Regions from separate parts of the Vreelandella sp. V005 genome, predicted to be linked through region 3. Evidence: predicted binding sites of a transcription regulator. Region 3 holds the regulator's gene; each other region holds the start of a gene.

Region 1 (10,457 bases), on a different contig from region 3:
CAACGAACAGGTTCAGCCCAACAGGCGGTGTAATCATCCCTACCGAGAAGTTGATCAGCGTGATCACCCCAAAATGCACCGGATCCACACCTACCTGGGCGGCAATAGGCTGCAGCAGTGGCGAGAGCACGATGATGGCCGAGGCGCTATCAAGGAAGAAACCAGCAACGATCATCACGACATTAAACAGCGCCATGACCTGAAACGGATCGTCTGTCCACGACAACACCTCGCCAGCCAACTGGCTAGGCGTGCCGGTAATGGCGAGCAGCCAAGAAAAAGCAGATGCCCCCGCGGTAATCAGCAGCAGCGTCGCGGAAATCAACCCAGAGCTTCTTAGCGTTCCCACCAGTTCCGTTACATTAATGGTGCGATAAACCACCATGCCGACAAACAAGCCATATACACAGGCGACCGCCGCTGATTCGGTCGGGGTGAAGACACCACTGTAGATACCCCCGAGCAGAATCACCGGCAGCCCAAGGCCCCAGGCAGCATCTTTAAAGGCGACTAAAATTTGCCGCAGCGAAGGGAAAGGAGCACGTTCATAGCCTTTTATGCTGCTAAAGACGATGCAGTAGGCGATGAGAATAGAAGCAATCACAATGGCGGGCAGCAGGCCCGCTGCAAACAGCCGTCCCACCGAAGTACCGGTCACTGAGCCGTAGATAATCAGCGCAATACTCGGCGGCACGATCGGCCCCAAGGTGCCAGCGGTGGCGATCAAGCCAATCGCAAAGCGCTTATCGTAGCCAGCAGCAACAAGTGCCGGGAACATGATCGAGCCAATCGCCACCACCGTGGCGGGGCTCGAACCGGAAATGGCTCCAAAGAAGAGGCATGACAGCACGGTAGCCGCTGCCAAGCCCCCTGGCACCCACCCGACCAGCGCCTTGGCAAGATTGATCAATCGGTCGGAAAGCCCGCCAATCCGCATCAACTCCGCCGCCAGGATAAAGAACGGGATCGCCATCAGCGAAAAGTTGTTCATGCCGGTAAACATGCGCATCGGCACGATGACCGGATTGGTAGTACCAAAGAACTCAATGGCAAGAAACACCGCCAATGCCAAGGAAGCAAAGATGGGCAGTCCGAGCAGTAGAACGGCAAAAAAGATCGGTAATAATGCAGTAATCATGGTCGCTCTCCAGGGGTTAAATGAGCTTATCCGAACCGGCTACAAGCTCTTCGGAGAGTCCTACCGGAGGCTTTTTCCAGACTTCATTGATGACCCATAGATAACGCAGAATCAGCAGCACACCGGATATGCCAATCGGTAGATAAAACCACGCCATTGGCAGGCGGAGTGCCGCAGTCAATTGGCCTCGATCCAGCGTACTGAAATAGAGCACAAAGCCGTAATAGGTCATAAAAAGTGCGAACACGATACCGATCAGTGCGGCGATCATATGCAGCCAGCGGTTCACTGCGGGTGAGGCAATGGCATTCAGCACATCGACCGAAATATGCGTGCCATGTCGCACTCCCATACTGGCACCTACAAAACTCATACAGATAATGGAGTAAATAACGACTTCTTCAGCCCAAAATAGCGAACCGCTAAAGCCGTAGCGATACACGACTTGGATGGTAGTGAGGATGGTCGCAATCGACATGAAAACGACCATCGCCACGCTTTCCAAGCGATCAAGACATTTGTTGAGCGCTTCGAACATGAGATACCCACACCCTGAAAGGGGTAAGAAGAGAAAAGACAGGTCTTAGCCGACCCGTTGGATCAATACTCGATACCTACCGCGTCATATACTTTATGCAGCAACTCGGTAGTGACGATTTCCTCATACTCTTCGTGCACCGGCATGCTGGCTTCAATAAAGGCGTCGCGCTGCTCAGGGGTGAGTTCGTTAATCGCTATCTCGTCTTTGATCTCTTCCATGATGGTCTCTTCGTCCTGCAGCGTTAGCGCACGGGACGTATCTCGACCGTTATCGAAGGCTTCCAGCATGACCGCTTGCAGATCTTCCGGCAGCGAGTCCCAAGAGTCCTGGTTCATAACCGCCGCATAGGCGTGGTAGGCGTGATTGGTCAGCGAGAGATAATCCTGCACCTCATGGAAACGCATGGTGTAGATGTTGGCCAGTGGGTTCTCCTGTCCCGACACCACGCCCTGCTGGAGGCCGTTGTAAACCTCGGTGAAAGCCATAGCGGTGGCGTTAGCGCCCAGGTTTTCATAGGTGGAGATGATGATCGGCGCCTGCATGGTGCGCATGCGGATGCTGTCCATATCTTCGGGAGTTTCGATCGGGCGGTCATTGTTGGTGATATGGCGGAAACCTGCACCCCAGAAATTGACGCCAACCATGTTATGGCCATTCAGGGTATCGAGGATTTCGCGACCCACTTCACCGTCCAGGGTTTCCACCATGGTATCGTAATCGGCAATCAAGAACGGCAGATCCAAAATCTGCATACGCGGCTCAAAGTTGCCCAGAGTGGCCGTTGGCGGGATACCGATATCGACCAGACCCATCTGAATCTGCTCAATGATTTCAACATCGCCCCCCACTTGAGCAGCGGGCAGTACGTTAATCTCGATACGCCCGTCAGACTTCTCCTCTACCTCCTCTTTAAAGCGCAGCGCCGCCTGGCCGTTCGGTGTTTCTTCAATCAACACGTGGGCGAAGCTGAAGGTATAGTCGGCCGCATGGAGTTGAGCCGCACTTAGAGAAGCGACAGCAATAGCCGCAGAGAGAGTGGCTTTTGTCAGCGTTAGTTTCATGTCCAGCACCTTATTTAGTTATGGTGAGTTGCTTTTTAGTTTCCTGTTACTGCCGTTGAGCAAGGTTGAAAGGCCGCTCACGCCATCAGGCGTTCCATCGCATCCCCCAGCACTTCGCGCGGGGTACTACTCAGCAGCAGGGCAAGGGCAAGCCTTGCCTTGCGTGCACTGATATCGTTGAGCGCAATCACCCCAGCCGAAATCAAATCGGCCAGGCTGCCGCTAAATTCATAACTGGTGTTTACCGGCCCTTGAGCACAGCTACTCACGACCGCAATAGGGACACCTGCGCTAACCAATGCTCGTATGGCGTTCATCCAGCCAGGTGGCACATGGCCCCGGCCCAAGCCATCAATCACTACTCCCTTCGCCCCACTCTCCACACAGGCTTTCAGCACTGCTGGCGAGGCATCCAGGTAAGCGGGCAAAAGGTCGACACGCGGCAAAGGGGTATCCCACCCTTCAAGGGGGGGCGCTATGGCGGTTGCTGCGTGATAAAGCTTGAGGCGCTCCCCGTCGATATATCCCAACGAACCGACACCGGGGGCGTCAAACCCATGCAACTGGAAACTACTCACCTTGCGGGCATGACGCGCCGCAAATAGCGACTCGTTGAACACCACGACACAGCCAAGCTGACTCAGTTGGGGACTTACCGCCGCCACAATAGCATCGCAGATATTTTTAAAGGCGTCGGTACCTAACTGGTGAGGCGCCCGCTGAGAACCGGTGATGACACAAGGTTTATCCGCTGGCAGCGTGAGCGATAGAAAGTAAGCGGTCTCTTCCAAAGTATCGGTGCCATGGGTGATTACCAGTCCGTCCACATCCGCACGCGACAATGCTCTCCGCCCGTGGCGATGGAGTTCAGCAAGATCGTCGAGGGTGACGGCATTACTGGGCTTTTGCAGGATCGATATCACTTCTAACGTAACGTCGACGCCCTGCGGCAGCGCCACCTGCTCTAACAACTGCTCGCCGCTTAAAGCCCCTGACTGGCTTCGACCGGAGTCACTGGGCTTGCTGGCAATCGTGCCGCCCGTGGTCAATACCACGATGTGCTTTTGGGTCATTCAGGCTCTCATGTTTTATATCTTTCTGAACAAACAACAGACATCAGATGTCTGATTTCAGACTAGACTAAAAATCAATCCATTAGCAAGGCAGCCGCATAAAACAATGGAGAATAAACCTATTTCTTTTAAGTATATTCAAGCGAGTGTGTTAAGCCGCTAGGCTTAGAACATTGATAAAATGCAGAAAATACCGATGCGCCACGCGAGGCCCACATGAGTTTTAAACGCCAGCCAGAGATGAATTCGATCAGCAATACAACGTCATTTGGGGATTCGATGGAGCGCAGCTCAGTTGCACTGCAACTATTGGAGCGTATTAAAAGTGCGCTAATACGAGGCGACCTCAAGCCAGGGGATTACCTGCCTTCGGAAACGGAGCTCACTCATACCCTGGGCATTGGTAAATCCAGCGTGCGTGAAGCCATCAAGATGCTGCAAGCGATAGGGATTGTCGAAGTCAAACGAGGCCAAGGCACCATGATTCGCCGCGAACCAGGCACGCCGCTCGTCGACCCAATGGCATTCGGAATGATTCTGGCGCGGGGCATGACAAGGGACGTATTGGAATTCCGTCTTATGTTTGAACCAGCGTATACCCTTCAAGCCATGCATACCGCCACAGCAGAGGATCACCAACGCATTCAGCAGAGTATCGACGCTATGGAAGAAGCTATCCGCGAGGGTGCTCAAACCTCCAAGCACGATATCGCCTTCCATCGCGCCATTCTGCACAGCACCCATAACCCCATGACCATCCGCGTCGGGGAGACCTTACTGCAACTGATCGAAGCCGCGCTGGAAACCTCCATGCGCTCGCTACCGGAAACCGCCTTGAAAGACCACAAAGCGATCTATGCTGCCTTTAAAGCAGGCGACACCGCCGGTATTCATACAGCGATAGCCGTTAGCAGCGAAAGCTGGGAAACCAACCTTACCTATGAAGGCGACAGCGAACTGAGTGCAGCACCACGTTAGCCGACTTGGCAATCTCTTAGGTTGACTGATGATGTGGGCTCACCCCTCACGAAACGCCTCCACCACCCGCTCAGCCAATACCTCGCTGGCATCACCACTGCCAGCCCGTTTAACCAGCGCAACTTGGTAATCACCGAGTGGGGGCAGTGAATCATTGTGGAGCCGCTTGAGCGGCGGCCGAATCAGGCTTCTTGGGAAAGGTGAAATAGCCAGGTCTGCCAACATGGCGGCTTCCTGACCGGCACAGTGGTCGCAGGAGTAGGCAATTCGGTAATTCACCCCGGCGCTATCCAGCGCATGGAGTGCAATTCTTCGCCATGCACACCCCTGTTGCGCCAGTGTCACCGGCAGCGGCGTGCGCTGTACGGCAACCCCATCCTCACGGCCCACCCATACTAGCGGCTCGCTATGCACGATTTCGCCACGCGCCGCCTGCCCAGGTTCACCAGCCATTACCAAGGCTAAATCGAGCTCCCCCTCATCTAGCCTAGCGAGCAGCTCGACACTACGACCAACGATGACATCGACCTGCACCGCTGGATGGGAGCGGGCGAATTGTGCCAGCACAGAGGGCAGTACACGCCAGACAACGTCGTCAGTAATGCCCAGCCCTACACGCCCTTCCAAGGTGGGCGCCAGGAATTGTGTCACCGCCTCGGCATTGAGCTTCAGCAACCGTCGGCCATAGCCGAGCAGCATTTCCCCCTCTGCCGTCAGTCGCACATGGCGCGCTTCGCGTATAAACAGGGTTTGGCCCAACGTCTCTTCCAGGCGTTTAATCTGCATACTTAACGCGGAGGGGGTGCGAAAAAGCTGCTGGGCAGCGCGAGTGAAGCTGCCACTTTCCGCAATCGTTACAAAGCTACGCAGCACTTCACTATCCAGTAGTGGTAAGACCGCCCGACTATCCACCACATTCGTTAGCTGATTCATCACGCCACCTTTCATAAAAACTTAAGGCATAGTGTAGTTCTTTTCGTTTGATTGATCCAAAGCTGTGCACCAAGCTATTCATCAGAGGTCGCGATCCTCCTTCTTAGTAACGACAGATAGCACCTAACCAGCAGGCGCGCAGGCGCCGTGGCTGGGCAGCAGGTGCACGATGGAGGTGTGTAATGAATCACGACAACCCGAACCGCCAGGCGAAGTATGCTTGGCGCCAAGCCCGCCGACTGACTCCGCCGCCTGAACCGCCACGGCTGGAGTTTTATATGCCAGCGATGCCACCGTTGACCTTGATCCACAAGCTTGAAATGCGCTGGTGGCGCTATCGGCGCCGACAGCTTTTTCGCCGCCATGTAGTGCCTCTATTGGCCTACGATGACCACGTCCTGCAAGATATTGGTCATTGCCGTGAAGATATTCACTGGGCCAATCAGCTGCCACTGAGTATCGATGCTGTGCAAGCGTTAGAAGAAAGGGCCAACATTGGCGATAAAACTTAACTTATATATATTTATCAACCCTACTTTCCTTGCTAGCTTTAAACCGTTGCATGGAGTTGCGACGGTTTTATTTTTAACGGCATGGAGCAAATCATGGTTATTAAAAACGCTAACGAGCTTTTTGTTCGTCTACTGTCTGAAACAAATAGCGCAGAAAAGCAAATGACTCGCGCGCTGCCCAAGATGGCGCGCGCGGCGGATGACCCCAAACTGGTCGATGCTTTTAAACACCACCTTGATGAAACCCAAGGGCAGGTAGAACGGTTAGAGCAAGTCGCTGATAGCGTGCCGGACATCCGCATCAAACGGCTGAAGTGTTACGCCATGGAGAGCTTGATAGAAGAAGCGCAAGAGCTGATTGAAGCGACCGAAAAAGGCGCTGTGCGTGATGCTGGACTGATTGGTGCTGCACAAAAAGTGGAGCACTATGAAATCGCCACCTATGGCACGCTGTGTTCTCTGGCCGAGCAATTAGGTTATACCGAAGCTAAAAACATCCTGGCCGAAACGCTGAAAGAAGAGAAATCCACGGATGACAAGCTGAATACGTTGGCTAAAGAGAATGTTAACAAGAAAGCTGGTTAAGCTTTTATAAGGTGGGCTTAATTAACCAAGCCCACCCTTTCCCGTTCGTTTTAGCAATTGGCATTATTAGCTAATTGCCATGACTACCACTTTTTTCCATTAGCAGCTTAATAGCTTTTATACCCCCACCGGTCCGCCGTCACGCTTCTGAATCACCACAGTCGCTGCCCGGGGGCGCACTTGGCCGCTGGCGGCAACCGTGGCGTCTTGCACTAGCGCACTCCCGTCGGCAGGCCAATTGCCCGGATGCTGAATGTTGATAAACAGCGCGGTTTTATCCGGCGTAGCAAAAATACCGGTCACTTCACAGCCGTTCGGCCCTACCGCAAAGCGTTTGAGCTGTTGCTGGTTGCTACTGTTAATGACGGGTCCGGTGCCTTGAATATCGTCGAGGCCGTTAGGAACGACCGCAAGCAACTGGTCGTTGGTGTACTCGGTGACACCTTCATAGCCATTATCAGTCTGGATCCAGAGAATACCCTGCCCATCGCCGCGCTCGTCGAACCATAGTCCATCAGGGCTCGCAAATTGGTTCATTTCCGTCAGGCCGGAGTGATTATCCGTATCATCGGTTGCCGCACCAAACACGAACACTTCCCAGGTAAAGGCGTTCGGCAGACGGCTCTCACGCCAGCGGATGATGTGTCCCGCCTCATTATTGGCACGCGGATTAGCAGCGTTGGTCGGCGCCAGATCGTAACCGACGCCATTCTGCTCAAGGCGCTCTCCATCGTTGGTGTACGTTGGAGAAGCATCCTCAGCGGTACGCTGAGTGTTATTGGTCAGGGTTAGGTAGACATCACCCGAAGCAGGATCGACCGACGCCCATTCAGGGCGATCCATTGGCGTGGCACCCAGCAAATCCGCCGCGTCACAGGTGTTGATGATAATGCCCGCGTGGTCATCGCTGGCAAGCCCCAGTGCCGCTGCCAGTGTGCGACCATCACTTGTTTGAGCATCAGGCGTCAGAGGCAGCCATTCCCCGCTGCCATCGGCATGAAAACGGGCGACGAACAGCGTGCCGTTGTCCAGGTATTTGTTGCCAATGGCAAGGCGGTCATAGGCCTCGCCGGGTCGATTGGCATCGGCGGGGTCCCAAGCGGCGTCAGAGACGTACTTATACACATACTCGTTACGGGCATCATGCCCAGAGTAGTAGACCACCGGCTGACCGGCTTCCAGTTTGCCTAACCAGCACCCTTCATGGCGGAAACGCCCAAGCGCTGTCCGCTTGACTGTCCGCGCATCACGATAGGGGTCGACCTCTACCTGATAACCGAAAGTGCGTGCCTCGTTGCGATAATCATCCTCTGCCCGCTCGCCACGTGGTGTGATATCAAAGCGAGCGAACTCACTCTTCTCCTCGGAGGTATCGCCTGCGGATGTATCCCAACCGTAGCGGCTTTTGTCCGTAGGAATGCCGATACGGGCATCATCCTGAAAGCGCTCGCCACGATTGACAAAGATATCGGGCCAGTTCTCTTCACAGGCAATATAGGTACCCCAAGGCGTTACCCCATTACCACAGTTATTATTCGTACCACGGGTTTGCATGCCTGTCGGTGAGAACTGCGTCTTGACGTAGTCACTGCCCGCCACGGGCCCGGAAAGATCCATCACCGTCGCACTGGTGAAGCGGCGGTTATAGCGTGACCCCGGCACATGCGACCATTGACCGTTGGCGTCTTTTTCAACTTCGACAAGCGTGACACCGTGAGCGTTGATCTCGGTGCGCGACTCATCTGCTGGTCGCTTGCCCGCTTCAGCATTGGTGGGCCCGCCCTGAGGTGCCCATAGTGCAGCTTGATCGATATATTCGTTATTGAGGGCCAGTATAAATCGACGTGAAGCGTTGTCAGCATCCAAGGCAAAACCGGCCATGCCATCATGATGCATGCCGATACTTTCTGCCTGTTGCTCAGGCGTCATGGTCTGGTCGGCCTGCCACGAATCGCCGCTGTTCAATGGTGTGCCCCAAGGCACCAATACTTGGGCAATATAGCCTTCCGGTACCACAATCGCGTCGGTAAGCGAACCGTGCACCGCTTCAAAAGCAAGTGTCAGGGGTGTTTTCTGCGCGCCACTTGAAGCCAGCGCTTGGGCAGCGCCACCAAAGCTGAGCATTGAAGCAGCAGCGACCCCCAAACCACCGCGCATCACATCCCGGCGAGAAACATGACGTGCCAGCACTTCAGCAAAGGGTTGATTGCTGCTGTTATTAAATAGGCGATGATCTTCGATCTCTTTACTCATGGTGGTCTCCCCCTGATCGTTTGTAAGCCAACGATTAAACGTTAGGAGACACTAAAGGAGCTAAATGACAGAACGATGACGGAGTGTCTGCATTTAGATGAAGGTGCCCTACCGACATGACTAAGCCGTGATATAAATCCATACTGATTCACATTAGCGCAATGCATGGATGACCGGGTGCAAACCTAGTAGCAAGGGAGTAAGGATGAGACTGATCAGCCTCATGTGGGTGGTGCTGGCGGGGTTGAGCTTTAGTATCGGGGTGCTGGGGGGTTTTCTGCCTCTGCTGCCAACGACCGTGTTTATGCTCATCGCGGTTTACTGTGCATCAAAAGGCTCACCGCGATTCGAGGCCTGGATTCGCTCCCGCGAGTATGTCGGCCCCTTACTGATCACCTGGGAGCAAGAGCGCGCCATCCCCCGGCGTGCCAAGCTCGCAGCCGTGAGTATGCTGGCATTGAGCACGCTGATCGTCATCTGGTCACTCGGTCCCGGCTTACTGCGCTGGATGGTAGTTGCCTTACTGGTAATGATTGCGCTGTGGCTCGCCACCCGGCCAGAGCCCTCGTCTTCGCCTTAAGCTAAATCGGCACCTGATGGGTCGAAACCACCTCCCGCAGTCCCATAAACGAGCGAATCTGACGTACGCCGGGCAGGTAGAGCAGTTGCTCTGCGTGTAGCCTGTTGAAGCTCTGACTATCCCGCGTGCGCACCAGCATAAAGTAATCAAACTCCCCTGTTACCACGTGGCACTCCATGCAGCCGGATACCTTCTGGGCCGCTTCTTCGAAGGCGGCGAAGGATTCCGGTGTCGAGCGATCGAGCACCACGCCAATCAATACCACCATGCCTGCTTGGAGCTGTTCCGGGTCTAAATGCGCCACGATCCGGCTGATCACCCCGTCCCGCTTGAGCCTTTCCACTCGGCGCAGGCAAGCCGCGGGGCTCAGGTTAACGCGCTCGGCCAAGGCCACATTGGAAAGCGTGGCGTCATTCTGAAGCAGCTTAAGGATACGCTTATCAATACGATCCAACTCAGGCCCTGGCGGGTGGGCATCCGCGCGTGGATGCGTGACCTTAGCACACACAATTATTTACCTTTTCTATGATTTAACGGTATTAAAAAACGATTTGTAAAACTTATACCATTTTTAGTTGCTTATATAGCAATAATTTTGCAATACAAAAAACTCAATCACCGCTTATTATGGAAAGCTACTCAATATAACAATTTGCGAGCACGCCAACGCTTCACGTCCACCCTCGCCAGGCGCTTTTCATATCGCCACTCTCGCTGTGAAGTAGGAGATTTTTATATGAATCTTAATCGTTTCCCCCGTTATCCGCTTACCTTTGGGCCTTCTCCGATTACACCCCTCAAGC
Region 2 (10,457 bases), on a different contig from region 3:
TTTAACAGGGTCGTAAAGATGCTCGTTTACTCCCATCACCACGTTGAGCACACCCGCTTCTTTCACCGGCGCGCTCACCACTACGCGGCCAACGCCTTGCTCAAGGTACGCCTGTAGCTGAGTCGTGGTTTTCATTTTGCCCGAACACTCGATGACCACATCGCAGCTCGACCAAGCGCTATCACCGATCGCATTGTTGGTACTGAAGGCAACGGTTTTACCATCGACAACAATCGCTTGATTCGCTGCCGAGATCCCCTTCCCAGGCGCCCAGTGCCCGTGCACCGAGTCAAACTCAAGCAAATGAGCAAAGGTGGCGGCATCGCCCCCTGGGTCGTTGATGCGGATAAGTTCGACCTTGCCCGCCTCTACCTGCGGCCACAGGCAACGCAACGCCAAACGGCCAATACGACCAAAACCGTTAATACCAATACGAAGAGACATAAAGGCCCCCTGTTATCTGTTTTTTGAAAAACACAGCGACTACATATGAAAAAACATATATAGATGATTAAAAAAATAACAGGCAGGCCCACTGATTGCCAGTAAACCTGCCTGAAAACTACCGGTTAACCATAACGACCAGAGATATAATCTTCTGTCTTTTTCTGGGCAGGTGTCGAGAACATTACTTTCGTATCATTGTACTCAATAATTTCCCCCAGGTGGAAGAATGCCGTGTAGTCGGCCACCCGTGCCGCCTGCTGCATATTATGAGTCACGGTGATGATGGTAAATTGATCCTTCAATTTGTCCATCAAGTCTTCGATCGTCGCGGTGGAAATCGGGTCGAGTGCCGATGTCGGTTCGTCCATCAATATAACATCCGGCTGAACCGCAATCGCACGAGCGATACAGAGCCGCTGCTGTTGGCCACCTGACAAGGAGGTACCGGGCTCTTGCAGTTTGTCCTTCACTTCATTCCATAAACCCGCATCGCGCAAGGCCTTTTCTACCAGCTCATCCTGCTCGGCCTTACGGCTGACCAAATCGTGCATGCGCGGCGCATAAGCGATATTTTCATAGATCGATTTAGGGAACGGATTCGGCTTCTGAAACACCATTCCTACCCGGCGACGCAACGCTACTTCATCCATTTTCGAGGCGTTGACGTCACGACCATCCATTTCCACCAACCCTTCAAGGCGTACACTTGGGATAAGGTCGTTCATGCGATTCAGGCAACGCAAAAAGGTCGACTTACCGCACCCCGATGGACCAATCAGTGCCGTCACATTCTTCTGGAAAAGGTCAATATTAAGGCCACTCAGCGCCTGATTTTTGCCATACCACAAGTTCAAATCGCGAACTCGAAAACTCACATCGTGGCAGGCTGCGTTATTTCGTGTGTAGGGCTGCCCTACCGCAGGTGTCTGCTGCCCGTTCATTACAGTTGCATGGCTATTCATAGTAATGTCCTCTATAACGCACTGGCCTACCAGCGACGCTCAAATTTCTTGCGTAATACAACGGCGAAAGCGTTGAGTGAGATGAGTATGGTGAGTAATACCAAAATACCGCCGGCTGTTTTTTCCACGAACGCCTGTTCAGGCTCACCTGACCAAGTAAATATTTGTGCAGGCATCACCGTCGCCGCATTGGTAAACGATGCGCCCACATCGGGTATAAATGCCACCATCCCAACGATAATAAGCGGCGCTGTTTCACCCATCGCCTGTGCAAGACCAATAATAGAGCCGGTCATGATGCCCGGCATCGCCAAGGGTAGTACGTGATCACGTACTACCTGCCAGCGCGAACAACCCACCCCAAAGGCCGCGTGGCGGATAGAGTCTGGCACACTGCGAAGCGCAGTACGGGTAGAAATAATGATAACCGGCAGCGTCATCAGCGCGAGTGTCATACCGCCTGCCAACGGGGAAGAGCGGGGCACGCCGAAGAAATTAATGAAAATCGCCAAGCTCAACAAACCAAACAGTATCGAAGGAATCGCCGCGAGGTTATTGATATTAATTTCAATAATCTGAGTAAATCGGTTATCTGGGGCGAACTCCTCTAAGTAAACAGCCGTCATTACGCCAATCGGAAAAGAAATTGCCAGCGTGACGATCATGGTCATCACGGTGCCCACAACCGCAGCGAGGATGCCCGCATTTTCGGCTATTTTTGAATCACCATTGGTAAAGAAGGTGGCGTTAAAGCGCATAGACACTTGCCCGGCTTCCACGCGCTCGTCAATCGCGGCCTGTTCTTCGGCGCTCAGCCTATTTCGATGGCCTTTAAGGTATTGATCCACCTCACTGTTGGCCAACACCCACTGCTCTTCGCTAGTACCTATCATTTCAGGATTATTGCGAAGCTCCATCGGAATGATGCGTACCACGGTACGGCTGATAATGGGCAACAACTCTTCATCAAATGCTTGCCGTCCGTCGGTTTCAGCTTCTTCGTTATAGCTAATTTCCGTTTGAACATATGCCTGCTGAAAGGCGGGTAGCCCCTTCGTCAGCATATCGGCAAAAAACAGCACCAGGAAAAGCCCCGCGAGACCCAGCGACCCCATCGTTATCCACTTGAGGCGGGCGGACTTACGGTGGCGCCGCTTAAGCTGCTGGCTGATTTCGTCAAAAGTGTGGCTCATCGAAACAGTTCCTCAGCGTTACAGGTTATTAACGCGATATTTTTCGCGGAAACGACGAATCATTAATACAGACACCAGATTGAGTGCCAATGTGACAATGAACAGCACTAGGCCTAAAGCAAAGGCTGACAATGTTTCGGCACTTGCAAACTCCTGGTCACCGGTGAGTGCGGCCACGATCCTTACCGTTACGGTGGTCATGTCTTCAAGCGGGTTAGCCGTCAGGTTGGGGCGCATACCTGCGGCCATTACCACAATCATGGTTTCGCCCAGTGCCCGCGACATCCCCAACAGCGAGGCTGAAATAATCCCTGGTAGTGCCGCGGGGACCACCACATCACGGATCGTTTCGCCCTTAGTCATGCCAAGTGCCAGCGAGCCCTGGCACATGCTGTCAGGCACAGAATTAATCACATCATCAGAGAGCGATGAAATAAACGGAATGATCATGATGCCCATCACGATGCCAGGTGCCAGGGCATTGTTATAAGAAGCGTCCAGCCCAAAGAAACCGGCGATATTGACAATGATGGGTGCCACGGTAATCGCGGCGAAAAAGCCGTAAACTACCGTCGGAATACCCGCCAACACTTCTAGCACCGGCTTTGCTACGGTGCGCACACTGCGTGGCGCATACTCGGACATGTAAATTGCCGACAACAAGCCGATAGGCACAGCGACCAGCATGGCTATGGCAGTGATCATGAAAGTACCGGCGAACAAAGGTACCGAACCAAATTCGGCACCGCTGCCATCACCGCGACCAGCAGATGCTAAAAAGCTGGCGCCTGGGTTCCATGTCGTGCCGGTAATGAACTCCCAGAAGCTGTGCATTTGGAAAAAGCGCAGCGCCTCGGAGATGATCGAGAACAAGATGCCGAACGTCGTTAAAATAGAGATTAACGCAGCCCCGGCTAACACTAGGCGGATGACCCGCTCAATGGCCTGGCGGGCATGAAAATCAGGTTTCACATGGTTCAGACTTACCATTAGACCGATGGCTGCTATTACTAAACTCCCCGCCAGCAGATAGAGCGTGGGGATGTCGGCACCCATTATAAGCAACACAAAAGCACCCAACGTGCTCACTAGCACGGCAGGCCCGGCGGTGGAGAGCACGGTAAACCAGGCGTATTGATCTGGCTGAGCAAACATAGCCGTGCCCGCACTGCGCAGGCGGGTGGCTTTTGTACGGCCAGCAAAAAACGCCAGCAGCCCCAGCAGTAGCAACGCACCGCAAAAAATCAGAAGAAGCTGGTTAGTCTGCATCGAATTTCTCTCGCATTACTTAATGAAATCGTATTGGCAGCTACTTTGGGGCACAAACATTACAGCAATGTGACAAGCGCCAATTTATCGCTGTCAAAAAACAAAAGGTCGGCAGCTTTCGCTGCCGACCTTTTGTTTCTAACTTAACGACTTACTTAAGAATGTCTGCTGACATGGTAGTGCGGTCCGCTACGGCTTGACGCCACTCTTCACGCTCGCCTTCCGGCAGCACGATCAAGCCGAGATCACGCAGGTAGCCATCTTCACCGATCATCATCTCGCCCATAAACATGTCGACATACTCATACATTGGCGGCACTTCTTCGGCGTGCTGGTTCTTGACGTAGAACCACAGTGAACGCGCGATAGGATAGTCACCCGAGCTAATGGCTTCGGCTTCCGGCGCTACGCCATCAATGCTGGCAGCGCTGATCGTGTCAGTGTTCTCTTCCAAGAAAGAGTAACCGAAGATACCAAACGCACCAGTGTCTTCTGACAGGCGCTGTACGATCAGATTGTCGTTTTCACCGGCATCAATATAAACACCATCCGAACGGATCTCGGTGTAGCCTTCTTCGCCGTAAATTTCCATTTCAGTCGAAGTGCTTTCCATCACGAGTTCTTCAAACGCGTCACGCGTACCAGAAGTAGTTGGCGGCCCATAGATGGAGATTTCACGGTCCGGCAGTGAGGAGTCGATGTCGCTCCAGTTGGTGTAGGGGTTATCAACCAACTCACCATCAACCGGTACCTGAGCAGCAACGGCCATGAAAATTTGCTCAAGCGTCAGGTCAACGTCGTCGTTGGAGCTTGACTGGCCCAATACGATGCCATCAGAACCAATTTTGGCTTCGGTAATGTCGGTAACGCCATTCTCGTCACAACGCTCGAATTCAGCGACTTTCATGCGGCGTGAAGCGTTGGTGATATCGGGCGTGCCTTCACCTACACCGTTACAGAACAGACGCAAACCACCGCCCGAACCAGTAGATTCGATGACAGGCGTCGGGTTGCCGGTAGTAGCACCGAATTCTTCAGTCACGTAGCTGGCAAACGGATAAACGGTACTGGAACCTACGATACGGATTTGATCACGGGCTTGAGCAACACCGGCAACGCTCATTACAGCAGCCGCGAGCACGGTGGTTTTTAGAATACGGTTCATGCGAAATACTCCTGTTCATGTAGGGATCTGGCCTTCGCAAGGCATACCTTGCACTGGTTCCATGACAACTTCATGACAGTGAGTAATAGATGGAAAAATTTCTGATACGGAAGGAAGTTCGCTTTCAATTACAGTAGCAAACCCAGTGCCGCCAAGGTACACAAGGCCAACGAAGCGCCTTGCAGTATGCGTCTATCCAAGCGATGGGCAATAGCGTCCGCCACGGCGTTACCTATCAGCACCGCGGGAAGGAAGGTAAGGGCAACCTGAAAATGCCATCGCTGAATCTGGTTAGCGAAGGCGAGCGTAATAATGGTCAATAGTGAGGTCAAAATGAAAAAGGCAGCCAGGTTTCCACGCACACGATCAGCAGGCAAGCCATGCATTAATATCACCATGGGAGGGCCACCGATGGCAGCAACGGTGCCAAAAATACCTGACAATACACCAGCGCCAAATAATGTGATTCTATTGACCGGCAGCTGAAATCGGCAGAGCGTTACCAGTACAGCAAACAGCACGATGATGGCGATTAGCTTTTCTAACAGAAACATCGGCGCGGCGAGCAGCAGCCAAATACCCAGCGCATTGCCAGGCAGTCGCCCTACTAACGCCATGCCAATTGAATCCAGTCGCACCTCGTGCCAATAGTGACGCACCATCATTAATGAAACGGTAAAGCCAAACAGCACTAAAATGACCGGCACCAATCGTGGCTCAAGCATCAGCAGCAACGGCGCCCCGATAACGGCCAAACCGAAACCGGTGGCGCGCTGGACAAAGGCACCCAGCAGCAGCACGGCTGCGCAGGCGAACCAAGTGCCCATCGGCATATTGACCCAGGCCAGCATGCTATCCATCACGGCTGTTCATTCTTATTACTCATTCCTGCGATTCACCTCTGTTACTCGCTTATAACGGGCGCCTTGGTTAATTTACGCACACCGATATTGCCCAGCAGCGCAGCGCCCAGCATGGTGAGTACCATTGGCCAAAGGTGTTCAACTTCAAATAGCCCTACCATCACGCCGGCGAGCGCGCCGCAGGTAAATTGGATGCCGCCTAACAGTGCCGTTGCCGTAGCACTGATATGGCCAAAATGATCCAACAATGAAGAGATGGCATTAGGTGTAATCAAACCAATCATGCCGGTAAACAGCATAATCAGCGGTACCACGATCACAAGCGAGGCCATATTCAGCGCAGTAACTACCACCAGCAATAACGCGGCAACGAGCTGCACAAGCAGGCCTAAGCGTAAGTTTTGTTGTGGCGTACGCTTTCGCAATAGATAAATATTGACGCGATTTGAAAGCGCAATCACCACGACGTTCACGCCAAAAACGAGCGGATAGGTGCTGGGTGAAAGCCCAAAGTAGTCGAGATAGAGAAACGGAGAAGCGGTGACAAAGGCAAAAAGCCCAGCAAACGACGCCGCTACCGCACAGATGTACCCCATTCCTTCCCGGTGCTTGAGCACACTCGCATAGTTGCGTATGACTTGGCGGGGTGACGCTGCCGGTAATGACATATCGCGGGTTTCGGGTAGCCGTGTACCCAATAACCAGAGCAGGAAACCCGCATACACAGCGAGAAAAACGAAGATCAGCCACCAGCCCGCAATATGCAGCAGCAGGCTGCCGACTGCAGGTGCCACCAACGGCGCTAGCATCATGATCATCGCCATAGTCGACATGACTTTGGCGGCCTCTCGGCCACTAAAGCAGTCACGCACAATAGCCGCCGAGTTCACCACACAGGCCCCGCCGCCCAGCGCCTGCACAAATCGCCACGCCAGTAGCGTCGGCAAACTCTCGGCGGTGGTTATGGCCAAACTCGCCAGCATAAATACCATTAGGCCGCCCAGCAGAACTGGCTTGCGTCCCATTCGGTCTGATAGCGGCCCAAAGCAAAGCTGCCCCAGGGCAAAACCGAATAAGAACACGCTGATGGATAGTTCAGTGCGGTGAATACTGGCGCCGATACTCTCGGCGATGATACCCATGGCAGGCAAATAGGCGTCGATGGCAAAGGGCGCCAGCGCCGTGTTGGCGGCCACCAACAGCGCTACCCGGCGAGGATTAAGATCCATGGGTCTCCTTAGGGCAATTGTGATCGCACTGGAATAGATAGGCCGCTAATCATAGCCGATTTTAACGCATTTGTCGGGGCTGAACGCATGGCAACGAGTCTGTCGCCGTTAGTTATCACTATGTCGCCGGGACGACGATAGGCGACTGGAAAGCACCCTCGTGGGCACCTGACCTAGTCCCAACGAGGCGCGATGCTCTCTTGGCGAGGCCATCAGCTTATTCACGAGAAATGCGTTCAGTGATGCGTGGCAGCGTCCTGAGACTCAAGCATGTCAACCAATGGCTGAAACTGCTCACGGTTATGCTCGTTCATGTGCATCAAAATACGGTGGGCTTCCAGGATTCGATCCCGCAGCCCCTCTTCATCGGCAGGCTCTTCGGGGAGTTCTTCTAACACATCGTTGAGCGTCGTCGCTTGCTGTAACGGGGCTTCCATTAACGTAAAAAAGCGCGCGAAACCCATGACGTTCAACATTTTTCGAACGTCGTCATTATCGACAATAATGGTCGGTGGCTGCTCTAAGCGACCTTTTACCGCCATCGCGACCTTCGCTAAAAACCCCAACGCCGTCGAATCCACATTAGTGGCTTCGCGTAGGTCAATAAGAACGGCACGCAAACCCGGCGTCTCGGCGAGACGTTGGGCTTGCGTATCCAGCGTAGCGCAGAGCGTTAAACGCACATCGCCACACAATTTTAGAACAAAAACACCAGAATCGAATGCCGCTTTAATGCGGCCTTCTTCATTCAGCATGACCAAATCCGCTCACCATCATGATTGTTAGATCATCGGGTAAAGCATCGCGCTCCTGGTTCGCATCGAATCCCGCATCGCCTTCTGCAAGGAGAGCGTTTGTTTCAGCTAGCCGGTCGCGCAACTGCTCAAGCGTGACACTCTCGCTTACTAATTGCTCAAGCTCCTTGAGCCGCGTGTCGAGCGTTTTACCCGGCAAGCATTCCAGTACGCCATCTGAACAAAGCCATAAACGAAAGTTATTCGGCAACGCACAGCTAAGCGAAGGATACTCCACATCGGGGAAAAGGCCTACTGGCATTCCTTCGCCTTCTAGGCGCCTTAGCTCTCCTTCTGTCGCCAAAAGCGGCATGGGAAGCTGGGCGCCGAGCGAATAGTGCAGAGTCTGCGCCTCATGGTCAATAACACCAACAAATAAGGTCGCATGTTTACCGATATCGGTACCCTGCAGTTCACGATTCATTGCCTTCAACCAATCCGGCGGCAACTGTTCCGGCTGCTGTCCATCCCACTCGCTCAACCAGCGATTACATAAATACTTAAGCAGCACCGTCACAAACGCTGACGATGCACCGTGTCCCGAGACATCCGCAAAGTAGAAGGCGCTATAACGCTCGTTATAACGTTGATAATCAAGGAAATCACCGGATAAGTAGAGGGAAGGCGCAAACACATAATCGTAAAACACCCCATTGATGACTTTGGGGCGAAGCGGCAATAAACGCCGCTGAATATGACCACCGCTCTGCTGATCCATCCGCAGAAGCGCTAAATGCGTTTCCAGACTTTCATTTAACTCTGCCAACCGTGCGTGATCACGCTCACGCTCCAGGGCCAAATCATTAAGCTCGATCGCTTTACGGATCATTCGCCGCAGTAGCTCGGCGTGTCGCAGCGGGTGGACGATATAATCCACTAACCCCACATCAATCGCTTTAATCAGATCAGCGTCCTGACGTGAATCACTCACCACCAGGGTTGGCAAACGGAGGGTTAATTGCGACCACTGTTGCCGCGGGACTGCTCGTGCGTGGGCAACAATAAGCGCCGTGCCCGCCGGTAAATGCGCGATGTCATCAGCGGCAAATACCCACATGCCATCGCAGGTAATCGCTTCTGCCAGCGCATCGCGTTCACGCCCCGGCTCGTCGATTACCGCGATCAACTGCTTAGAATGCTCCATCATAAGCCTCAATCGGCGCTATTTTCGCCACCAACGCCGTCATCACCAGCGTCGCTGTCTTCAAAGTCGCTATCATCAAAGTCGAAGGTATCGCTGGCAAAGGGATCATCGCCTAACTCTCCATCACGCACCTCGAACTGGCGGCTCTGTAAATAAGCATCACGAATAAAGCGGTAGCGATCACCGCGAATCAACTCTTCCTGATCGAGCAAGCCAGCACGTGTGTCAATCAGGTTGAGCGCTGTCAGGCTTATGCGAACGGTATCATCTTCTACGTAGGTAACCGGGTAGGCGGCGATGTCAGCAGGTAAGCCCGTGGTGTCACGCAGTGTACTGGGACCCAAAAAAGGCAGCACCAAATAGCGTGAATCCTCCCAGCCCCACACTGCTAGCGTTTGGCCAAAGTCTTCTTTATCAGCCATCACTTCCATGAGCGTTGCGTAGTCTAACAGCCCGCCAATACCCACGGTGGAGTTAATCAAAAAGCGTGACGTAGCGAGGCCTGCGTTGGCAGGCTTACCTTGAAGCACGCTATTCAGTGCAGTTCGCAATTCGCCTAAATTGGAGAAAAAGTTACCTACCCCCGTTTCCACCGGGTCGGGTGTAATCGTACGATAGCCTCTCGCCACCGGCTTGAGCGCGTAACGATCCAAGACGTCATTGAAGGCAAATACTTTGCGGTTAAAGCCTTCCCATGGGTCGTCCGGGTTGGTGTTCTCTGCTGTTTGAGTGCTGGCACAGCCACTGCTTGCTAATAACGTTACCAGCAACAGCGGCAACCCTTTTGAGCGCCACGAAAGCGTTGACTTGCCGTTACTTAACCACTGCCACATGACATTTTCCTTTTTTCTGATTCCGCAGCACGTTTACAGAGAACTACACCCGCCGGATAACGATACTGCCTGCGCTATAGCCAGCGCCAAACGAACAAATCACGCCGACATCTCCTTGGTTGAATTGCTCGCGATGAAGATGAAAAGCAATAATCGAGCCCGCTGAGCTGGTATTTGCATAGCGATCCAGAATGATGGGTGCCTCGGTTTCACTTGGGTCATAACCCAACACCTTGCGAGCAATCAAATCGTTCATGTGCCGGTTGGCTTGATGCAACCACATGCGTTTAAGGTCGCTTCCGCTTAACTCCAAAGACGCCAGATGGTCGCTAATCAATTTGGCCACCATGGGGCAAACTTCTTTAAATACTCGCCGCCCTTCCTGTACGAACAGCTTATCCAAGGCGAGCGGATCGCTGTCTGTCACGCGATTTAAAAAACCCGAATTATTACGAATCGCATTGGAAAACTTAGTGATCAGACGTGTACCGAGAATTTCATACTGCTCATCAGCCACGGCAACCGCGCTATTTTCTAGTACCACAGCGGTACAGGCAT
Region 3 (10,457 bases):
TGATCGTCTCGCCGTTATCCAAACGTAAGACGATACTTTCCCCGTGGCTGCGTGCTATTGAATCAATGGCGCGGCCAAGGTGTAGTCCGATGCCTGCTTCGTTAAAGGCATCGCCCAGGGCGTTCCCCAGTGGCGCGGGAAGCAGGCGGGGAAGCAGTGTCGTTTCCGGCGCGATGATGCTGACGTGATGACCGCCGGCGTGCAGATCATTAGCAAATTCGCAGCCGACCAGCCCGGCGCCAATGATCGCCACCCGCGCGGGGCCTTGGCCTAACGCAGTATGGAAGCGCCGGTAGTCATCAAGGTCATTAATAGTGAAGCAGCGTGGGGCGACACTGGAATCAATACTGAACGGCATTCTGGGCGCCGCACCGGTGGCTAATACCAGGTTGTCGTAGCGAAGCTTTTCAGCGTGGGGTGCTTGTTCAGTGTCGAGCAACAGCATTTGGTTATCCACATCCATTGCCACCACAGGGGTGTGGATAACGATGCGCGCGTTCAACTCGTCGCCAAGTTCGGCAGCGCTTCGCTGTGCTAGCTGGTGGGGCGTTAGCTTTTTAGCGAAGCCGGTGGAAAGCAGAGGCTTGCTATAGTCATCACCACTGTCAGCACTAACCAGTGTCATTGAGCGTTGATCGCCTTGTCGGCGCAGGGCGCGCGCTAGCCCTATGCCTGCCATTCCGGTGCCAATAATTATCAGCTCGGCGTGAGAGGTTGACATTTTCTGCGTCGTTGAAGGTACCTGGGAGGGTGATGCGGGCATGCGGTTACCAAGGGGGTCGCTGAAACAAAAGCCTATCAGGACCCCATGTTACACTAGCCGCCCCGATTATTGTTCTGGAGAACTCGGTGACATCGCCTGCTTTCCCGCAACCCACGCTGTTTCCCTATTGGCGTCCCATTGAAGCAGTGCGGTCTGCCATGGGGATGCCCTGGTGGAGATGGGTTGCTTCGACAGATTCTTTAACCGCCCGTTTAATCGCTGCCGGGGGGGATAGGCCGTTTCGCGTACGCTTACTTTATCAGGGCGTTGGCTGGCCGCGACAGGATGAGGCCCAGGCGCTGGGCATTGGGCTCAAGCGTTATGCCTGGCTGCGGGAAGTAGCGCTATGTATTGATGAAATACCCTGGGTGGTGGCGCGCTCTGTGGCCCCTCTTACACAATTAAAGGGCCAACGAATGGAGCATTTGGGAGAGCGTTCGCTAGGGAGCTGGTTATTTCGTCAGCCAGGTTTAATTCGTGGGCCGCTAGAGGCTACCACGCATCCCCCCGCCTTTGCTCGTGCCAACGGTGTCGTGCCTAACAGCACCTGGGGCAGGCGCTCCGTTTTTCAACTGGGCACTCAGCAAGGCGGGTTAACGTTATTGGTGCAAGAGTATTTTTTGCAGGCGATGGCAGATGACCTTGATCTGCCTTCGCGCTAGGCTAGCGCCTGCATCTTATTTTTCGTGAGGTAAGCATGGATCGTTCACTGTTGCGACCAAAAGGGTTGGTTCGCGTGGCAGATTTTCTACAGCTAATGCGTTTGAATCGACCTATTGGTACGTGGCTGTTGATGTGGCCGACGCTTTGGGCGCTTTGGTTTGCGGCGGAAGGCGTGCCAGGCCGAAATACCCTGCTGATTTTTATAGCGGGTGTTTACGTTATGCGGGCTGCTGGCTGTGTGGTGAATGATTATGCGGATCGTCATTTTGATGGCCATGTAAAACGCACCAAGCATCGTCCGCTGGCGACGGGGCGTATCAGTGAAACCGAGGCCCAACTGCTATTTATTGCGCTGGTGGCCACTGCCTTTATTCTGGTACTGCTGACCAATTGGTTTACGGTGCTGCTGTCGCTGGGTGGCGTATTACTGGCGGTTATTTACCCGTTTATGAAGCGCTATACCCATTTTCCTCAAGTGGTACTCGGCGCGGCGTTTTCATGGGCCATTCCAATGGCGTTTGGCGCCGTGCTGAACCACGTGCCGCTAGAAGCATGGCTGCTTTTCTTTGCCAATGTGCTGTGGACGGTCGCGTACGACACGCAGTACGCCATGGTGGATCGTGACGATGATGTGAAAATTGGTATTAAATCAACCGCCGTGCTGTTTGGTAGTGCAGATCGCTTAATGATTGGCTTGCTGCAGGCGGCGACGCTGATGCTGTTGGCATGGGTTGGTTGGCGAGCCGGTTTAGGTGGGTTCTTCTGGCTGGGGCTTGTTGCCATGGCAGCGACTTTTTTGCACCAGCAGCATTTGATTCGCCACCGTGAGCGGGATGCCTGCTTCCAGGCGTTCCTCAACAACCACTGGTCGGGTCTGCTTGTTTTTGCCGGTATTGCGCTAAGTTGGTGGCCTGCGGTGGGCTAATAACGGCGATTGTCATGTAACTGTCATCAAGTCATGGTGTTATCGTCACTGACATGTCATTGAAGAATTGATCTTTAGACTGGCTTTCTTTGAACTGGCTTTTTGAACACCGTGAGGCTCTGGTATGACCGCCAAGACCGTTCTGATTGTCGATGATGAATCGTCGATTCGCGAGATGATCGCGGTAGCGCTGGAAATGGCTGACTACCGCGTGCTCGAAGCAGATAACGCCCAGGATGCTCATGCCATGGTCGTTGACCATCAACCGGATTTACTGCTGCTCGATTGGATGATGCCCGGCACCAGCGGTATTGAGCTGGCTAGGCGTTTGAAACGCGAAGAAGCCACGGCTGAGATCCCCATTATTATGCTGACCGCTAAAGGCGAGGAAGATAATAAAATTCAAGGGCTTGAAGCAGGCGCCGATGATTATATCACCAAACCTTTTTCTCCTCGTGAATTGGTGGCACGGCTAAAAGCAGTGCTCCGCCGCGCTACTCCTCGTGGCGTTGAAGATCCGATTGAGATTAACGGTCTCTTGCTAGACCCGGTCAGCCACCGAGTTAGTGCTCACGGCAAAGCGTTGGAAATGGGCCCCACCGAGTATCGTTTGTTGCAGTTTTTCATGACCCATCAAGAGCGTGCCTACACACGCAGCCAACTGCTTGACCAAGTGTGGGGTGGCAATGTGTATGTAGAAGAGCGTACGGTTGATGTGCATATTCGTCGCTTACGCAAAGCGTTGGGTGATGTGCATCAAAACCTGATTCAAACGGTTCGGGGCACCGGTTACCGTTTCTCTGCCCGGGTGTAAATGTGCGCCTGTGGAGCCGTGAACTGTGGCGGCTAGCGTGGCTAGCGACGCTGGGGACTTGTCTAGGTTGGCTATTGGGTTCGGCAGGGCTGGGGCTTTCGGTAGGCCTTGCAATATGCCTGTTTTATCACCTGCGACAACTGCGCGAGCTGTACCTGTGGTTAACCCTACACCCTCACGACGAGCCACCTGCTGCACGCGGTATGTGGGGCGAGCTCTTTGATCGCTTGTATCGCTATCAAAAAAGTCAGCGCATTACGCAAAGCCGACTGCGTGCTACTTTAGCACGTATTCAAGAGTCGTCCGAAGCGATGCGTGACAGTGTGGTGATGCTTGACCGGCATGGTGACTTGGAGTGGTGGAATAGTGCTGCAACCGCCATGCTGGGGCTCCAAACCGCCCATGATAGAGGGCAGCATATTACCAACCTGCTGCGTGATCCCAGTTTCATCCGCTACTTCAATGCACGTAACTATAGCGAACCGTTAACGCTCACTTCGCCTATTGATGAGCGGCGTATACTTCAATATCAAATTACGCTCTATGGCGATGATGAACGTCTCGTCATGGCACGCGACATTACCCGCTTGCATCGCCTCGAGCAGATGCGCCGTGACTTTGTTGCCAACGTCTCCCATGAACTGAGAACGCCGCTAACCGTCCTCTCCGGCTATTTGGAAACCTATAGCGACATCGCTGACCAGTTGCCCCCACGCCTTGGTAAAAGCCTTCACCAAATGCAGGAGCAAACGCAGCGAATGCAAAACCTGGTCAACGACCTCTTGCTGCTGTCTCGTTTGGAAATTGATCAGGGCGGCAAAGATCACCATCCGCTAGCGCTGGGGCCGTTGCTACACAGCATTTGTAATGATGCCCTGGCGCTGTCGCATCAGCGCCATACCATTACTGTGAAACTTGAAAGCGATGCACGCTTATTGGGCAGCGAGGAGGAAATTCGTAGCGCCATTTCTAACTTGGCCTTTAATGCTGTTCGTTATACCCCAGCAGGGAGCTACATTACGTTGCGCTGGAAAAGTAATGCTGGTGGCGGTTCAATCGATGTGGAAGATAATGGCGATGGGATCGATCCTGTTCATATTCCTCGGCTGACCGAACGTTTTTACCGTGTTGATAAAGGTCGCAGTACCGCGACCGGCGGCACGGGGTTAGGCTTAGCCATCGTAAAGCACGTATTGCTGCGCCACGACGCACAATTACAGATCGAATCCCACCCTGGCAAAGGCGCGCTATTTCGCTGTACATTTCCCGCTTCGCGGCTTGTTTAATCTTGGCAAGTGATGTCAGCGCACAACACCTGTAGAAGTGTGTCATATTGGCAGTAAGATTGGTAAAAGTTTGCTCATGTGCCATTTTTGCACACCTGATGGCGTGTAAAAAGGACTCTAGCGAGTTGGCTATTGAGCGCCTTTTGTTTTTTAAATTGTTGTTTATTATGTGTTTTATTTTCAATGTCATTTTTTTGGCACATCCGCTGCAACGTTAAGAGTAAGAAAGACGACCGCAGGAAATGCTGGTTTTTAACTAGGCCCTTCTTTCTTAAATAAGCGGTATCAAACAGCGATCGGAGGTGGAATATGATGTCCAAGGATTTTCTCAAGAAAGCTGGCATTTTAGGTGTTTCTTTTGGCCTGATGGCAAGCCCATTGGCGTTTGCCCAAACAGATGAAAATTCTGCTATTGATGAAAACCAAGGAATCACAGCTGATGAACAGCCGATGGATCCCCAAGGTTCTGATAGCACTGGTGGCAACGACACCAAAGACATGACTAATGATCTAACCCATGACGAAGGCGACAATGCTAGCGACATGGAGCCTAATTCTAGCGATCACTCAGATGATGCTGAGTATAGTGATGATGAGCTTGTCAAAGAAAACAGTGGTAGTTAAAAGCTAATTAATTTTTGATATCAAAGAATGCCTCTTCAACGGATGAAGAGGTGATCTACAGGATGTTATAAAGGCTAGGATGCTTTTTAGATTCAAGGATGAATCACTAGGAAATCAATACGTCAGTCAGGGTTAATTCCAAGGTTGGAGTCCCGCACAAGGAGTGGAAGCTGACGTTCGTCATTACCTATCGCCTATTCTGATATCGGGCCCCGCCATGGCGGGGCCTAATTTTTTGCTGTGTGTTTTTTACAAATTTAGGCCTGCCCGCTTCTGATTATCTTTTCCTCATACCTACCTACTTGGCCTTCGCATCTATGCTTGGGAGCAGCTTTTTGGTTAATGCATTTTAACCAAGTAAAACGCTTGCCCTAGCAATTACAAGAAGAACCACCCGTCACTATGCCCAGAAGGTAAAGCAATCGTAAGTGTGTCATAACGATACATACATTTTTTGCGCATGAGTCATTTGTGCACATTATTTTTGCGCTAAATATTGTTTTGCACATTAATTTTGTGCGCAATTAATAGAAAATAAATCGTTGATTTTAAATGTTTTTTCTTAATAAGAAGAAAGTTGGCACCTAATATGCTTTGACAGGGCAGTGAAGTCGCCGCAGTGAGAAGCAAGCCAACTTAACCTTCTTACTTCACTTCAGCGGTATTAACTAGTCATTAGGAGTAATTATTATGTTTAACGTTGTCGCTAAAAAAGCAGCTGTTTTAGGCCTTGCCTTCGGTTTGTTATCCAGCCCACTAGCATTTGCCCATATCTCTATTGAAGCCAATCAAGATTTAGCCGTCGATAGAGAGCCGATTCAAGCCCAATCACAGCGCTCCTCTGATCAAGCTGATTTTAGCCCCTCTGACCTGATGTACGATGAAGGTGATCGTCCTGATATTATCAAGTCAGAATCAAACCGTACTGAGGTCCAAGTGGAATATACGGCGAAAGATCTAACGCACGATGAAGGTGATGGAAACATTTGGTAACAAAAGTTTGCAATTCCGTAGAAATACATTACGATTGGGGTGTGTGTTAAACACGCAGTGTGTATCACACCGATAAGGATGCAGATCGATTCAAGGAACGAATCAAACGGCAATCAATACGTTGGTCAGGGTTAAAAATCCAAGGTTGGAGTCCCACAAAAGGAAAGGAAGCTAACGTTAGTCATTGCCTCTCTCTTGTATCCTTGGGCCCTGCTAATGCAGGGTCTAGTTTTTTGTGTATCAGCGGTTTTTAGCTTTTCTCAAGTTCGCGTTGCCTCCTGTTTGGGAGGAGTGTGCCTACCTATATCCCGCTCATTCTCTACTCCCTACTATTCATGACGTTAAACATCAGCGTTATAGGAATAAACGACACATGTGTAATTATTGCACAAGTATTTTTGACAAAATAAAGCAGCGCTAATTTGTTTTGCGCGCAAATCTATTTCATAGGCAACTGTTTTTATTGGCATGTTGCGTTTATGAAATTTTTTGGCATGCTGCGTGCATTTATAAACCTACTGGCCGTTTTATTGATGAATAAGCGGTATATAGAAATGCTGAGGAGAACGTTATGTTATTGAAAGAAATGGGTAAAAAAGCCGCTATTGTTGCTACTGCTTTTAGTTTGATCGCAAGCCCGCTGGCAATGGCGAACTCATCAATTGAGTTAAACCAAGATCGCTCTGCTGGTCAGGATGTGATCGATAAACCTGAGTCACACAAAACGTCTAATAATGAAGCCAACATTTCGGCTAATGATTTGACGCGTGATGAAGGTGATAGCTTGGATTTCTCACCCACTAGCAGCGGTTCTGATGAAGTTGAGAGCAAAGAACGTGGCGCTACCATCGATCCAGAAGAGTTGACGCGTGATGAAGGCGATAGCACTGATTGGTAAGTAATCTATTAACGGTTACTGCTAGCGTAAGAATTTTTGAAAAACCCCGCTTAAGCGGGGTTTTTTAGGTCAGGGAGCGTGACTATCGTTATTAGTGGTGGTGATGCTGATCTGCGGCATTACTACCCTCCTGAGCGCTTTGTACCCAGACTTCAATAGTCACCTCTTCTTGTTCAGCAAAGGAGAGCGTGAGGGGAAACCGGTCGCCTTCTACTAATGGCTCGGTTAATCCGACCAACATTAGGTGGAAGCCGCCACCGGGACGCATGATGGTCGTCTCCCCAGCGTTAATACGAATCTCGTTCACATGGCGCATCTGCATCATATCGCCGTCCATTCGCATTTCATGTAGTTCGACGGTGTTACTTGCCGGGCTGCTTGCACCAACCAGAGTGGCAGGGGCTGACAAGGCGGTGATATCCACATAAGCAGCGCCGTTGCTAGCCCCCGGAGGGGTTGGTATGGCGAAAGGATGCGTGATACGCATAGCCTCTGTTTGAACGTCGTGCGCGGTTGCTACCGATGCCACCATATAAAGCGTGCTGACTAAGCACGCTCCCAGCCATGCGATGGGTTTGAGCATACGTTGTTCCTTTATTGTTGATTGAATGTGACAACATGATCTAAACGTAAAAGTAGCAAAGTAGTCGAGCACAGGTAATATATGCCTCTACTGCGGCGTGATGCCACGTCCATTGCTGTGCGCGTCTCTGTAATGGTCATCCCAGAGCAGTACGGCCCCGGCGACTGCACCGGGAATCAGAAAGAGATTAGCCAGTGGGATCCAGGTAATGAGGGTGACTAATCCTCCAAAGCTGAGGCTTTGCCACCAGCGTTTCGAAAGCCGCTGGCGCATATCGGCAAACGTCACCTTGTTGTTATCCATTGGGTAGTCTAAATAAGTGATCGCCATGATCCAGGCGGAAAAGAGCGCCCACAGCAATGGGGCAGCTAAATTCAGCCCAGGGATCCAGCTAAGCACAAACAGGGCGGCTGCCCGGGGGAGGATATAGGCGAGCTTGACGAACTCGCGACCAATAGCATCAATGGCTGTTTTCGTAAGGTTACGGTCATCGATGGGTTCGTTGCCCGTGACTTGCGTTTCGACCTTGGCGGCCAAAAAACCGTAAAAAGGGGCGGCGATTAAGCTGGTGACCAGCGTGAAGGTGAAAAACACCACCACTAGCAGGCTAATCACGAACAGAGGCCAAATAAGCCAGGAGAGCCAGTCGAGCCAAGTCGGCACCATGTTCATCCAGTGGGCCAACCACCCATCGAAGCGATTAAGCACAAAGCTGAACATGCTGACATAAACAAGCAGGTTGACCAGAATGGGCAGAAACACATAGCGACGCATACCCGATTGATATACACAGCGTGTGCCTCGGCTAAGCGCAGTGACAGCATCCAGCATGATGGGGAGACTCCTTGTGATTCAAACGTCCAGTCCGCTCAGCGGCCTGGACGTATTGCAGGAGGAAACCCCTTTCAGGTCAAGACTTTTTTAGTACCTGCGGGTCAAGGTTGCCGGGGTCGCTATGGCGAATATCCAACCCTTTGACAAGATAAACCACGTACTCGGCAAGGTTATCAGCATGGTCACCGACGCGCTCGAGTGCGCGCAGAACCCACATGATACTGAGTACAGAGGTAATGGAGCGTGAATCTTCCATCATAAACGTCATAAGTGAGCGCATTGCGCTGCTGTACTCGTCGTCCACCAATTCATCTTCACGCACTACCTGCATGGCCAAGTCGGTGTCAAAGCGGGCAAAGGCGGTGAGTGCATCGCGAAGCATTTTACGCACATGCTCGCTGATGTGCCGCACTTCCACCAAGCCGCGAATGGTGCTGGTGCTTTCACTCAGCAGCAGGGCGTTACGGGCGATTTTACTGGCCTCATCGCCAATGCGCTCAAGATCAGACGTGGCACGGATAACGGCAAGCACCAGGCGTAGGTCGGACGCCGCAGGCTGACGCCGCGCCAGGACGCGTGTGCACTCGTCGTCAATTTGCAGCTGCAGATCGTTGACCTGGCGGTCATTGTCACGCACTTGCTCAGCCAAGCGAGTGTCGCCTTCCAGCAAGGCAAAGACGGCATCCTGTACCTGCTTTTCTACCAGCCCGCCCATGGCCATCAGGTGGGTTTTCAGCTCTTCCAGCTCCTGGTTGAACTGGCGAGAGATATGCTGGCTGTGGGTATCGCTCGTAATATCCATGGAGCACTCCTGACGTTTCAGTCGGTTAGGCCTAGGTGATGCGGCCGGTGATGTAGTTTTCGGTGCGTTGCAAACGGGGATTCGTAAAGACCTGATCGGTAGGCCCGTATTCGATTAGCTCACCTTGATGCAAAAAGGCGGTGTAATCCGATACACGTGCCGCTTGTTGCATATTGTGAGTGACCAGAACGAGCGTCAGCTCTGACTTGAGGTTACGAATCAACTCCTCAATTTTGAGCGTTGAAATGGGGTCTAGCGCTGAGGCCGGTTCATCCAACAGCAGTACGTCGGGCTGTACGGCTAACGTGCGGGCGATGACGAGACGCTGCTGCTGACCACCCGAAAGCTGCCAGGCGGAGCGGTGCAGACGGTCTTTAACCTCATCCCAAAGCGCGGCGGAGGTCAATGCCCACTCGATAATGTCATCCCTCTTGCGCTTGGGAAGGCGCTGCTGCAAGCGCAGCCCAAAGGCAACGTTTTCATAGATCGACATAGGAAAGGGATTGGGCGTTTGAAAAACCATCCCCACTCGCCGTCGCAGTTCGGTCACATTCGTTTGCGGGGCGTGAATATCTTGCCCTTCCAGCGTGATTTTACCGCTATGCGTTACCGATTCATTCAGGTCGTGGAGGCGATTAATGGCTCTTAACAAGGTTGATTTACCGCACCCTGAGGGGCCGATAAAAGCCGTTACACGATGACGAGGAACGCTAAGGGTTAAGTCGCGCAACGCCTCTTTCCCCGCATAGGCGAGGCTCAAGTGATCGATGCTCAGGCAGCTGCTGTCGACTGAAAAGTGCGCCACTGGTGCCTGAGAGGTATTGATTGAATGTGATGGTGCTAGCATTCGCTTCCCCGTTGACGCCTAAGATAATGACGCAGAAATATGGCAGTTAGATTAAGCATCAGCACAATCAACACTAAAAGTAGCGCTGTGGCATAAACTAGCGGTATGGCAGCCTGCACATCTTCACCGTGAAAGGCGGTATCAAATAAATGATAGCCAAGGTGCATGAACTTGCGCTCTAAATGCAGGTAGGGAAAGTCGCCATCAATGGGCATTTGTGGCGCTAGCTTGGCAACGCCTACGAGCATCAGGGGGGCAACCTCGCCGGCAGCGCGGGCAACCGCCAAAATGACGCCAGTCAGCATGGCGGGCGCCGCCATGGGCAGCACGATGCGAGTAAGCATCTCCAAGCGAGTGGCGCCGAGTGCTACGGCGCCTTCACGCTGGGCTTCAGGAATACGCGCCAGCCCCTCCTCGGTTGCCAC

Evidence for each region. The regulator PhoB, encoded in region 3, activates phosphate uptake and scavenging genes when phosphate is short. The targets are predictions, from matches to a motif close to TGTCATANNNNTGTCANA.
Region 1: a site for PhoB is predicted at 9,138-9,155, ahead of ACUN8H_RS09685 (PhoX family protein). Genes of this name have one in related genera too.
Region 2: a site for PhoB is predicted at 5,097-5,114, ahead of ACUN8H_RS16310 (PstS family phosphate ABC transporter substrate-binding protein). Genes of this name have one in related genera too.

Annotation. Positions count from the first base shown of each region.
Region 1 is NZ_JBQXYA010000003.1:220,987-231,443, forward strand. It holds gene ACUN8H_RS09645 (TRAP transporter large permease) at 1-1,138, opposite strand, end outside; gene ACUN8H_RS09650 (TRAP transporter small permease) at 1,155-1,676, opposite strand; gene ACUN8H_RS09655 (TRAP transporter substrate-binding protein) at 1,739-2,740, opposite strand; gene ACUN8H_RS09660 (asparaginase) at 2,818-3,813, opposite strand; gene ACUN8H_RS09665 (FadR/GntR family transcriptional regulator) at 4,030-4,791, shown strand; gene ACUN8H_RS09670 (LysR family transcriptional regulator) at 4,831-5,724, opposite strand; gene ACUN8H_RS09675 (hypothetical protein) at 5,907-6,236, shown strand; gene ACUN8H_RS09680 (YciE/YciF ferroxidase family protein) at 6,330-6,821, shown strand; gene ACUN8H_RS09685 (PhoX family protein) at 6,939-9,074, opposite strand; gene ACUN8H_RS09690 (YbaN family protein) at 9,280-9,654, shown strand; gene ACUN8H_RS09695 (Lrp/AsnC family transcriptional regulator) at 9,656-10,162, opposite strand; gene ACUN8H_RS09700 (1-aminocyclopropane-1-carboxylate deaminase) at 10,391-10,457, shown strand, end outside.
Region 2 is NZ_JBQXYA010000008.1:115,274-125,730, reverse strand. It holds gene ACUN8H_RS16330 (ArsJ-associated glyceraldehyde-3-phosphate dehydrogenase) at 1-444, opposite strand, end outside; gene pstB (phosphate ABC transporter ATP-binding protein PstB) at 570-1,409, opposite strand; gene pstA (phosphate ABC transporter permease PstA) at 1,436-2,602, opposite strand; gene pstC (phosphate ABC transporter permease subunit PstC) at 2,621-3,871, opposite strand; gene ACUN8H_RS16310 (PstS family phosphate ABC transporter substrate-binding protein) at 4,023-5,036, opposite strand; gene ACUN8H_RS16305 (sulfite exporter TauE/SafE family protein) at 5,165-5,896, opposite strand; gene ACUN8H_RS16300 (multidrug effflux MFS transporter) at 5,941-7,128, opposite strand; gene ACUN8H_RS16295 (STAS domain-containing protein) at 7,365-7,883, opposite strand; gene ACUN8H_RS16290 (PP2C family protein-serine/threonine phosphatase) at 7,873-9,066, opposite strand; gene ACUN8H_RS16285 (MlaA family lipoprotein) at 9,075-9,899, opposite strand; gene ACUN8H_RS16280 (beta-ketoacyl-ACP synthase III) at 9,943-10,457, opposite strand, start outside.
Region 3 is NZ_JBQXYA010000006.1:161,254-171,710, forward strand. It holds gene ACUN8H_RS14390 (NAD(P)/FAD-dependent oxidoreductase) at 1-721, opposite strand, end outside; gene ACUN8H_RS14395 (chorismate--pyruvate lyase family protein) at 850-1,425, shown strand; gene ubiA (4-hydroxybenzoate octaprenyltransferase) at 1,461-2,351, shown strand; gene phoB (phosphate regulon transcriptional regulator PhoB) at 2,476-3,165, shown strand; gene phoR (phosphate regulon sensor histidine kinase PhoR) at 3,168-4,451, shown strand; gene ACUN8H_RS14415 (hypothetical protein) at 4,761-5,075, shown strand; gene ACUN8H_RS14420 (hypothetical protein) at 5,766-6,068, shown strand; gene ACUN8H_RS14425 (hypothetical protein) at 6,640-6,966, shown strand; gene ACUN8H_RS14430 (copper chaperone PCu(A)C) at 7,058-7,549, opposite strand; gene cysZ (sulfate transporter CysZ) at 7,637-8,380, opposite strand; gene phoU (phosphate signaling complex protein PhoU) at 8,460-9,185, opposite strand; gene pstB (phosphate ABC transporter ATP-binding protein PstB) at 9,217-10,032, opposite strand; gene pstA (phosphate ABC transporter permease PstA) at 10,026-10,457, opposite strand, start outside.